DNA from 2 places in the Azoarcus sp. Soil_N_20 genome. Region 2 is predicted to be linked to the other one. Evidence: riboswitches for the same ligand, from Rfam matches in the RefSeq annotation. Region 2 holds a riboswitch; the other holds the start of a gene.
The links. Region 2 has a riboswitch for cobalamin ahead of AC3A35_RS09255 (ZrgA family zinc uptake protein). Riboswitches for the same ligand answer to the same signal wherever they lie in the genome.
Positions count from the first base shown of each region.

Region 1: another riboswitch for cobalamin. It lies ahead of AC3A35_RS00545 (TonB-dependent receptor domain-containing protein); the one in region 2 lies ahead of AC3A35_RS09255 (ZrgA family zinc uptake protein).

Region 1 is NZ_JBDGKX010000001.1:101,747-106,260, forward strand. Features, by position in the region: gene AC3A35_RS00530 (adenosylcobinamide-GDP ribazoletransferase) at 1-465, opposite strand, end outside; gene cobT (nicotinate-nucleotide--dimethylbenzimidazole phosphoribosyltransferase) at 473-1,519, opposite strand; gene cobU (bifunctional adenosylcobinamide kinase/adenosylcobinamide-phosphate guanylyltransferase) at 1,574-2,122, opposite strand; cobalamin riboswitch at 2,189-2,425, shown strand; gene AC3A35_RS00545 (TonB-dependent receptor domain-containing protein) at 2,554-4,362, shown strand; gene AC3A35_RS00550 (TonB-dependent receptor domain-containing protein) at 4,373-4,514, shown strand, end outside.
Region 2 is NZ_JBDGKX010000003.1:421,369-425,882, forward strand. Features, by position in the region: gene AC3A35_RS09245 (AMP-binding protein) at 1-271, opposite strand, end outside; gene AC3A35_RS09250 (DUF2189 domain-containing protein) at 704-1,483, shown strand; cobalamin riboswitch at 1,607-1,875, shown strand; gene AC3A35_RS09255 (ZrgA family zinc uptake protein) at 1,952-2,488, shown strand; gene AC3A35_RS09260 (hypothetical protein) at 2,511-2,975, shown strand; gene AC3A35_RS09265 (DUF2149 domain-containing protein) at 2,972-3,328, shown strand; gene cobN (cobaltochelatase subunit CobN) at 3,325-4,514, shown strand, end outside.

The sequences.
Region 1 (4,514 bases), on a different contig from region 2:
CGAGGCCAGGCGCGACAGCGGATGCGCCACGAGCAATGCCACCGCCACCGCGGGGTCGCCGTGAGCGCCCAGCTCGATCAGCGCCACCATCTTGGCCGCCAGCATCAGCACCATGCCGACCGTGCCGTAGCTGCCGATCCGCGAATCCTTCATGATCGTCAGCACCTGCGCCCTGCTCCAGCCGCCGCCGAGGCCGTCGCAGCTGTCGGCCCAGCCATCCTCGTGAAAGGCGCCGGTGGCACGGATGGTGACCGCCATCGACAGGATCACCGCCAGTGCGGCGGGCAGCAGCAGCGCGAGCGCAAGATAGCTGAGCGCGCCGATCGCGCCCACCACCCAGCCCACCAGCGGGAAATAGCGCGCGGCGTGATTGAGCCGTTCCGGCGACCACGGCACCCAGGCCGGCACCGGCAAGCGGGTGAAGAAGCCGAGCGCGGTGAAGAAGAGTTCGAGCTGGTAGCGCATCGGGAGCTCAGGCCTTGCCGCTGACCCCCGCCGATTCGAAGCTCGCCATCTCGCCGAGGAAGTTGACTGCGGCCTGTACCAGCGGGAAGGCGAGCGCGGCGCCGGTGCCTTCGCCCAGGCGCAGGTCGAGTTCCATCAGCGGCTCGACTCCGAGGTGGGCGAGTTGCAGGGTGTGGCCGGGCTCCTTCGAGCGGTGGGCGAACACGCAATAGGGCAGGATGTCCGGCGCGATGCGCTGGGCTACAAGCAGCGCGGCGGTGACGATGAAGCCGTCGATCAGCAGCACCATGCGCTTTTCCGCGGCGCCGAGCATGGCGCCGGCCATCATCGCGATTTCGAAACCGCCGTATTCGGCAAGTGCGGCGAGCGGGTCGGCCGGGCGGCCGCCGCGGGTCAGCGCCTGCTCCAGCAAGGCCAGCTTGCGCGCGAGCCCGGCATCGTCCAGACCGGTGCCGCGGCCGGTGACGATGGCGAGGTCGGCGCCGCCGGTGGTGCCGATCAGGCAGTGGGTCAGCAGCGAGGCGGCGGCGGTGTTGCCGATGCCCATCTCGCCGAAGCCGACGCAGTTGCAGCCGTTGGCGGCGAGCGCATAAGCCAGTTCGCGGCCGCGGGCGAGCGCGGCGTCGCGCACTTCGGCCGCCATCGCCGGCTGCTCCAGGTAGTTGGCGGTGCCGGGGCCCATCTTGGCGCCGATCAACCCGGGGCGCTGGCCGAAATCGTGATTGACGCCGGCGTCGATCACGGTGAGTCCGAGTCCGAGCTGGCGGCTGAACACGTTGATCGCGGCGCCGCCGGCAAGAAAGTTCTCCACCATCTGCCAGGTCACGTCCTGCGGGAAGGCCGACACCCCGGCGCGGGCCGCGCCATGGTCGCCGGCAAACACCATGATGTGCGGCTGGCGCAGTTCGGGGGCGAGGGTGTGCTGGATCAGGCCGATCTGCAGCGCCAGCGCCTCGAGGCGTCCGAGGGCGCCAGGCGGTTTGGTCTTCTGGTCGATCTTGTGTTGCAGCGAGCTGGCAAGGGCGTGGTCGGGAGCGCTGATCCGGAAGTGCATGGCTGTCCTGCGAGGGCGGTGAGAGGCGGGCGCGGCGGATGGTAGCACGGCGGGTCAGCCGCCCTTCAGCATCAGCGGCAGGCCGGCGGCAACGAAAACCACCCGTGGGCATGCGGCCGCGATCGCCTGGTTGAGGCGTCCGGCCTCGTCGCGGAACAGGCGGCCGAGCGCACTGTCTGGCACCAGTCCGAGGCCGACTTCATTGGCGACCAACAGGATTCTGCCGGGCAAGGTCGGCAGGGCAGCGAGCAGGGCGTCGCGTTCGCGGCCGAACAGCGGCAAGGCATCGGCGGTGGCGGCGGGGGGCAGCTTCTCGGCGCCGGTGAGAAGGTTGCACAACCACAATGTGAGGCAGTCCACGATCACGCAGCGATCGGCTGCGGCCTCGCGGCGCAGCGCCGCGGCCAGTGCGACCGGGGTCTCGACGGTGCGCCACTGCCGCGGACGGTCCGCCTGGTGGCGACGGATGCGGCTGGCCATCTCCTCGTCACCGGCTTCCGCGGTGGCGATCACGGTGACGGCGAGGCCCGATTCACGTGCGCGCTGTTCGGCATGGCGGCTCTTGCCGGAGCGGGCGCCGCCGAGGATGAGTTCGCAGGTCATTGGTGGTATCGATTTTGCAGTGCACGACAAGGCCGGACACGGTATCATCCGCCCCCACTGCCCCGAAAGGGGTAGCGCGTTTGTGGTGCCCGGAGGCGGTTCTCGCCCGAGGGTTAAACGGGAAACAGGTGAGCGTCGCTTCTGGCGCGCAATGCCTGTGCTGCCCCCGCAACGGTAAGTGAGCGTAAGGCGCATCGAAAAGCCACTGGGTGTCGTTTGCCCGGGAAGGCGATGCGTCGGGTCCGGTCGATTCTGACCGGCACCGCTCATGAGCCCGGATACCGGCCCAAATGCGAAATGGCGGATGTGTCGCGGGGTGGCGACGACGGGTGCAGGCGGCTTGCGGCTCTCTTCGGTTCTCTCCCTGGCATGTCCTTGGCAATCGCTTCACGCGGTGCGGGGACGCAAACCGTGGGGCCGGGAGAAAATCAGTGAGAATCCGTGTTTCTTGTGCCGCACTCGCGGCAGCGATGGTCGTGCCCCTGCAGGCAGCGGCCGAAACCGAACTGGACAATGTCGTCGTTACCGCCAGCCGTCAGCAACAGCGTGCCGATGAGGCCCTTTTCAGTATCGACGTGATCGGGCGCGAGCAGATCGAGCGCGCCGGGCACAGCACGCTCATCGAACTCCTGGCCTCGCAGGCCGGTATCCAGGTAAGCAGTACGGGTGGCCCGGGTGCAAACACGGGTGTATTCATCCGTGGCGCCAATTCCGGGCATACGCTGGTGCTCATCGATGGCATGCGGGTCGGTTCCGCCACCACCGGACAACCCTCGCTGGAGGTGATTCCGACCGCCCTCATCGAGCGCATCGAGATCCTGCGCGGACCGGCGAGCGCGCTTTATGGTTCGGACGCGATCGGCGGCGTGATCCAGATCTTCACGCGCAAGGGCGAAGCGGGCTTCCATCCGAGTGTCCGTGTCGGTGCCGGCACCGAGCGCACCTATACGCTCGGCGCGTCCCTCGCCGGAGGGGAAGAGCGCTTGCGCTACAGCCTGTCGGCGGGACGCGACCGGACCGATGGCTTCAATGCTCGTCCGCAGGTCTCTACCGCAGCGGACCTCGATCGCGACGGTTTCCACAACGACTACCTGAGCGCTTCGGCTGCGCTGGGCCTGCGCGAGGACGACGAGCTCGGGCTCACGCTGTTTCATTCCGAGGGGCGCAACTGGTTCGACGCCGATCAGCCGTTCAACTCCTATGTGGACAAGGGCCTGGACAGCGCGGGTGTCTACCTGCGCAACAAGCTCGCGGACGCGTGGATCAGTACGCTGCGCCTCGGCACTAGCGAAGACCGCTCGCACACCCGGTCCACGTCGGCGCCGGCCGACCGGTTCGACACGGTGCAGACCCAGTTCATGTGGCAGAACGACATCGCCGTGGGGGGCGGTTCGCTGCTCGCAGCTTATGAGCACCTCGAGCAGCGCATCGATACCACGGGCACCTTCGAGCGCGACCGGCGCCTGGTGAATTCGGCCTTGATCGGATGGGGCGGACAGTTCGACAAGCATCACCTGCAAATCAACGCCCGTCACGATGACAACTCGCAGTTCGGCGGCAAGACGACGGGTCTGATCGCCTACGGCTACCAGTTTCTGCCACAGTGGAAGGTACGTGGCAGCGTCGGGACCGCATTCAAGGCGCCGACCTTCAACGACCTGTATTTCCCGCTCGCCTGTTTCCCTCCGTTCGGCTGTTTCGGCGGCAATCCGGACCTGAAGCCCGAGGAGTCTCTCAATCGCGAGCTTGGCGTGGTCTGGGAGCACGACCGGTTCAGCACGCATGCGACCTACTACGACAACAGGGTGGAGAACCTCATCCAGTGGGGCAACACGCCAGAGAACGTCGGCAAGGCCAGGCTGAAGGGGGTGGAGTGGGGCGCGAGCGCCATGGTGTTCGATTACCGAGTGCGGGCGACGATCGATCTGCTCGATGCGAAAGACGAGGACACCGGTGAACGACTCATCCGGCGGGCGAAACGCAGCGCATCGCTGGGGATCGACCGCAACATCGGAAAATGGACCTGGGGTGTGGAGTGGCGCGGGCAGAGCGCACGCGAAGACGGGCAGCGTCTGAGCGGGTACGGCATCGTCAACGCCTGGCTCCATCACGCCTTGACGCCCGAACTGCGGCTCGAGTTGCGGGCGAACAACGTGTTCGACAAGGAGTATCAGCTTGCCCGCGGGTTCTCCACGGCGGGGGCCAGCGCTTTCATCGCCGTTCGTTACGCGCCGCGCTAGGTGTTCACTCATGATCCCTATTCGCTATTCGATGCTCTGCGCGAGCTTTGCGGCGGCCGTGCCCCTGTCCATTTCCGCTGCTTCCGCGTCTGACGAGCCGGCCCTCGAGTCGGTCGTGGTCACCGCCACCCGTCAGCGTCAGCGCGCAGAAG
Region 2 (4,514 bases):
CCGCAAGCGCCGAGCGGGCGGACCGATGCCCAGCGTTTCCGATCGCGTCGATGAGCTGTCGTGGCGTTTCGGCCGCCCCCAGCACTTCCGCCGGGAGGCGGACGTCGAAGCCGCGCTCCACCCGCGCCAGCAGTTCGACCCGGGCAAGGCTGTCCAGACCCAGATCGCGGTCGAACAGACTGTCGAGTCCGGCCCGCGTCTGCGAACGCGGCTGCAGCTCCCGCAGCAAGTCGTCGACGAGGCTCAGCAGGCGGGCAACATCGTGCGGCAAATCGGATCCTGATCGTTCCGACACGTTCATGCCTCCGGTATTCGACGGTCGCTGCAACCAAGGTAACACCCGGAGGAGACGCGCGCGTGATCGCGACTTCGATACCCGGACGCAACTTCCCTGCGCATCGGACGCCCGCCAGCCCGGTATCCCTGCGGCCTTCGCCGCGGGTGGCCTGCCCTACGCCGGCTACATGCAGTGCTCGGGGCGGGCAGCAGCCCACGCCTCGTAGACGGACACCTCTCATCCGGACGAGTTCTGCCGCCCGCCGAATGTGATTTCGATCAAGGCAGCTGCGGCCGGCGCCGCCCACAATCGACATGAAACGGAATCGTCACCGGCCGCACGGTCGCGCGATTCATGACCCAATCACCCACTCGCGCATCGTGCCGGACGGATGCGGCCTCCGGTGTCGACCGAGGATGCTCTGCCATGTCCGAACCCGCTCCCGAACACCCGAAAAGCAGACCGGCCGCGCGATCGCTGCAGCCGGCGCAGGTCAGTCTGGCCGACCTGTGGTCGTCGATCGCGGTCGGGATGGCTCAGTTCCGCGCCGTGCCGATGTTGAGTGCGGCCTACGCGGCCGTGTTCGTCGTTCTGGGCGGCATGCTGTTTCTGGTCCTCGACGCGGTGTCGATCGCGCCGCTCAGCCTCTCACTGGCGGGTGGATTCATGCTGGTCGGGCCGATACTGCTGGCCGGTTTCTTCTCGGTTTCGGACGTCCTTCACGCCGGCGGGAAGCCGGTGGCCGCCGACATCCCGCGTGGGTTCCGGCGCATGCCGCGAGGCGGCTGGGTCGTCTCCTTCGTATGCGCGCTGCTGTTCCTGATCTGGCTCACCGATGCGGGAACCCTCTATGGTTTCATGGTCGGTCACGAGCCGATCGGGTTCGCCCGCATGTTGCCGGCCGACGCGCGGGTAAGCGATTTCATCCTGTTCAGTTCGATCATGGGTGCGGTGCTGGCCTTCATTCTGTTTACCATCTCGGCGTTCTCCATCCCGCTCATCCACGACCGGCGCGCCGACCTCGTCTCCGGCGTCGTCGCCAGCGTCCGCGCAGTGTTCACGCGTTTTCCGGTGATGATGTGCTGGGCCGTGGTGCTTGCGGTGGTGATCATGATCAGCGCATTGGTGCTGCCGCTGCTGCTGATCACCCTGCCGGTGATGGCCTACGCCAGCCGGGCCTTCTACTTCAGGGTCTTTCCGAAGTAGAAAGCCCGGATTCGCGGCAACTGCTCCGGACGAAGCCATTCGCCGGCGATGTCCGGGCCTTGCGCGACGGTAGCAACGCGGTGGCGGGCGAACCGGACACGGCTGACACTCGGTCGGCATTCGGCTAACATCAGGCCCGTTGGTGCTCGTGCTTCCTTTCCGGGAGCACAGTTCAACGGGAAGCAGGAGTCTCGTCCCCCCGGCCTCGAACGGCTGCGCGGGGCGGGATAACCTGCGCTGCCCCCGCAACGGTAAGCGGCCAGGCCCGGAATTCGATGTCCGGGCCACTTCCATCACCCAGCCACTGGAACCGGGATCGATCAGATCCGCCCGGGAAGGCGATGGAAATGTGTGCCGCCAGCCCGGATACCGGCCAACAAGGCTGTTGCGGTTCGCCTGACGAACCGCAACCTTGTGCCCACGCACTGTCGGGGAAGACAGTGAGGGCGACTTTTCGAGTTCATCACCATGACCATCCGACCCGGCCGTTCGCCGCTGACGGCGCTCGCCTGCGCCGTGGCCGTCGCCACCGTAACCACTGTCGCAACGCCCGCCTTCGGCCACGGCGACCACACCCATGGGCACGCCACCCTGACCCTCGTCATCGAGGGCGATGTACTGAGGGGCGAATTCAACTTCCCGCTGGAGAGCCTGCTCGGGTTCGACTACCCACCGAAGACCCCCGCGCAACAGCAGACCCTCGATCTCCTGAAGGGCCGTCTCGGCGAACTCGACAAGTTCATCGAGCCCGCTGCCGAAGCGGCCTGCACCGTCGCCCGCTCACAGCTTGCACCGGATCTCGCGACCGCGGACCGATCGGCGGACATTGCCAACATCGTCTATGCGTTCGAGTTCGAATGTGCCCGGGTGTCCGCGCTGCAATCGATCGTCTTCTCCGCGTTCGGTAACCATGCCGGGCTCAAGCAGCTGAGGGTCAGCCTGAGCGCACCGGCCGGCCGCAAGACCGTCACCGTAAGGCCGAAGTTTCCGGCCATCACCTTCTGACCCCCGTCACCGGAAACCGACAATGATAGAAGCAAGCTTTCTGCAGATCGCCCAAGCCCTGCTGTGGCCGGTACTCACCCTCGTCGCGCTTGCCTTCACCTACGCCCTGTGGGTCGCCGGCAGGACCCTGATGGAAGGCTGGCAACGCTGGCGCCTGCCCGACTATGCCTGCCTGCCCGGTGACGCCGGGTATTCGATGGAAGAACTGGAGATGCGGGTACTGCGCCAGATCGAGCCATTGCGGCTGCTGAGCCGGGTCACGCCGATGCTCGGACTGATTGCGACCATGATTCCGCTCGGCCCCGCGCTGCAAAGCGTGGCCACCGGCCAGGGGCACGAAGCGTTGGCGGTATTCAGCGGCGCCTTTGCCGGCGTGGTACTGGCGCTGGCAGCGGCTTCGGTCGGCCTGGTAGTCTATTCGGTGCGGCGGCGCTGGCTGCTGGCCGAATTGCTGTCCATCCGCAAGGCCCGTGAGGTGCGGGCATGAGTCTCAAGCATCTGAAGGTGCTCGACGAGGACGATGAAGATCCGATGCTGTCGGCCGTCAATCTGGTCGACGTGTTCCTCGTGCTGGTGGTCGCCCTGCTCGCTGCAGTGGCGGCGAGTACGCGCCAGACCGCCCCTCCCGACCCCACCCGGGTGCACAAGGCGGGCGAGCCGGACATGGAGATCGTGGTCACCGAGCAGGGACGCGAAGTCCGCTACAAGGGCAGTGGAAGCGTCAGCGATGGCAAGGGCGTGCGTGCCGGCGTTGCATACCGCCTGCACGATGGCAGCATCATCTATGTCCCCGAGGATGGTGCCGCGGGCGAGAAACCGGGCGCAGGTGACGACCGATGAACACGCTGCTCCGGCTGCTGTGCATCGCCCTCTGGTGCGCGAGCGGCAACGCCCTCGCCCGCGACCTGCTGTGGGTGACGGCGGACATCACTCCTGCCGCGCGCAGCGCGATGATCGAACGTCTCGGTGCTGCGGCAGGATGGACGGTCCGCCACCTCGACCATCCGCTGCGTGACACCCCGGGGCAGGCCGCGGAACAGCGCGAAGCCATGGCCCGGGCCCTGACACAGGCCGACCTGGTGTGGGTCGATGTGCCTCACGCAAGCGCCCATGCCCGGCTGCACAAACTCTTCGGTTCCATGCTCGACGCCCACGCGGCCAGTCATCCCGAGCGGGTGGTATGGATCAGCGCCGAAGTGCCGGCAGCTCCGGCCGACCGTGCGGCACGGCGTATGGACGAGTATCTGCGCGCGGGGGGCGAAACCAACGTCCGCCACGCGTTCACGCTCGCCTCCGCCGCCATCGACCAGGCTGCGGTGCCGGATCTGCCGGCTCCGCGGCGGTGGCCCGCGCGCGGCCTCTATCATCCCGATGCGCCGGACTTCTTCGACAACGCCGACGCACTGGCGGCCTGGCAAGGCACGGTCCCCCGCTACAGCGACCAACCCGCAGTCGCGGTGCTGGTGCATCGCTACCATTTCATCAACGGCGCCACCGACTGGCTGGACGACTGGCTTCGGCGGTTCGCGCACCAGGGCCTCTTTGCCTATGCGGTGTTCGGCCAGCAGGTCGATGGCGCCGGACTCGCGGCCATGCTGGAGCAGGACTCCGCAGCCGCGGCCCCCACCCCGCACCCGCGATTGATCGTGGTCCATCAGCTCACCCCGCAGGCCGCCGCACTGCAGCCGCTGTTCGAGCGCTGGGCCACCCCGGTGCTGGCGACCCAGCCCTACCGCCAGGGCGATCAGGCGGCGTGGGAACAGGACGCCGCAGGGCTGTCGCTCGGCGACACCCCGTTCTATCTGGTCCAGCCCGAGGCCGCCGGTGCGATCGATCCGCTGATGGTGGTCACCCATGCCGACCGGGGCCGACGCACCGTGCTCATCGAGCGCCAGGCCGACGCGGTGGTGGCAAAGGCGAAGCGTCTGCTTGCGCTCCGTTCGCGCCCAGCCGCGGACAAGCAGCTGGTCGCCATGGTGTACAACTATCCGCCGGGCGGGACCAATTTCGGCGCCTCCTTCCTCAA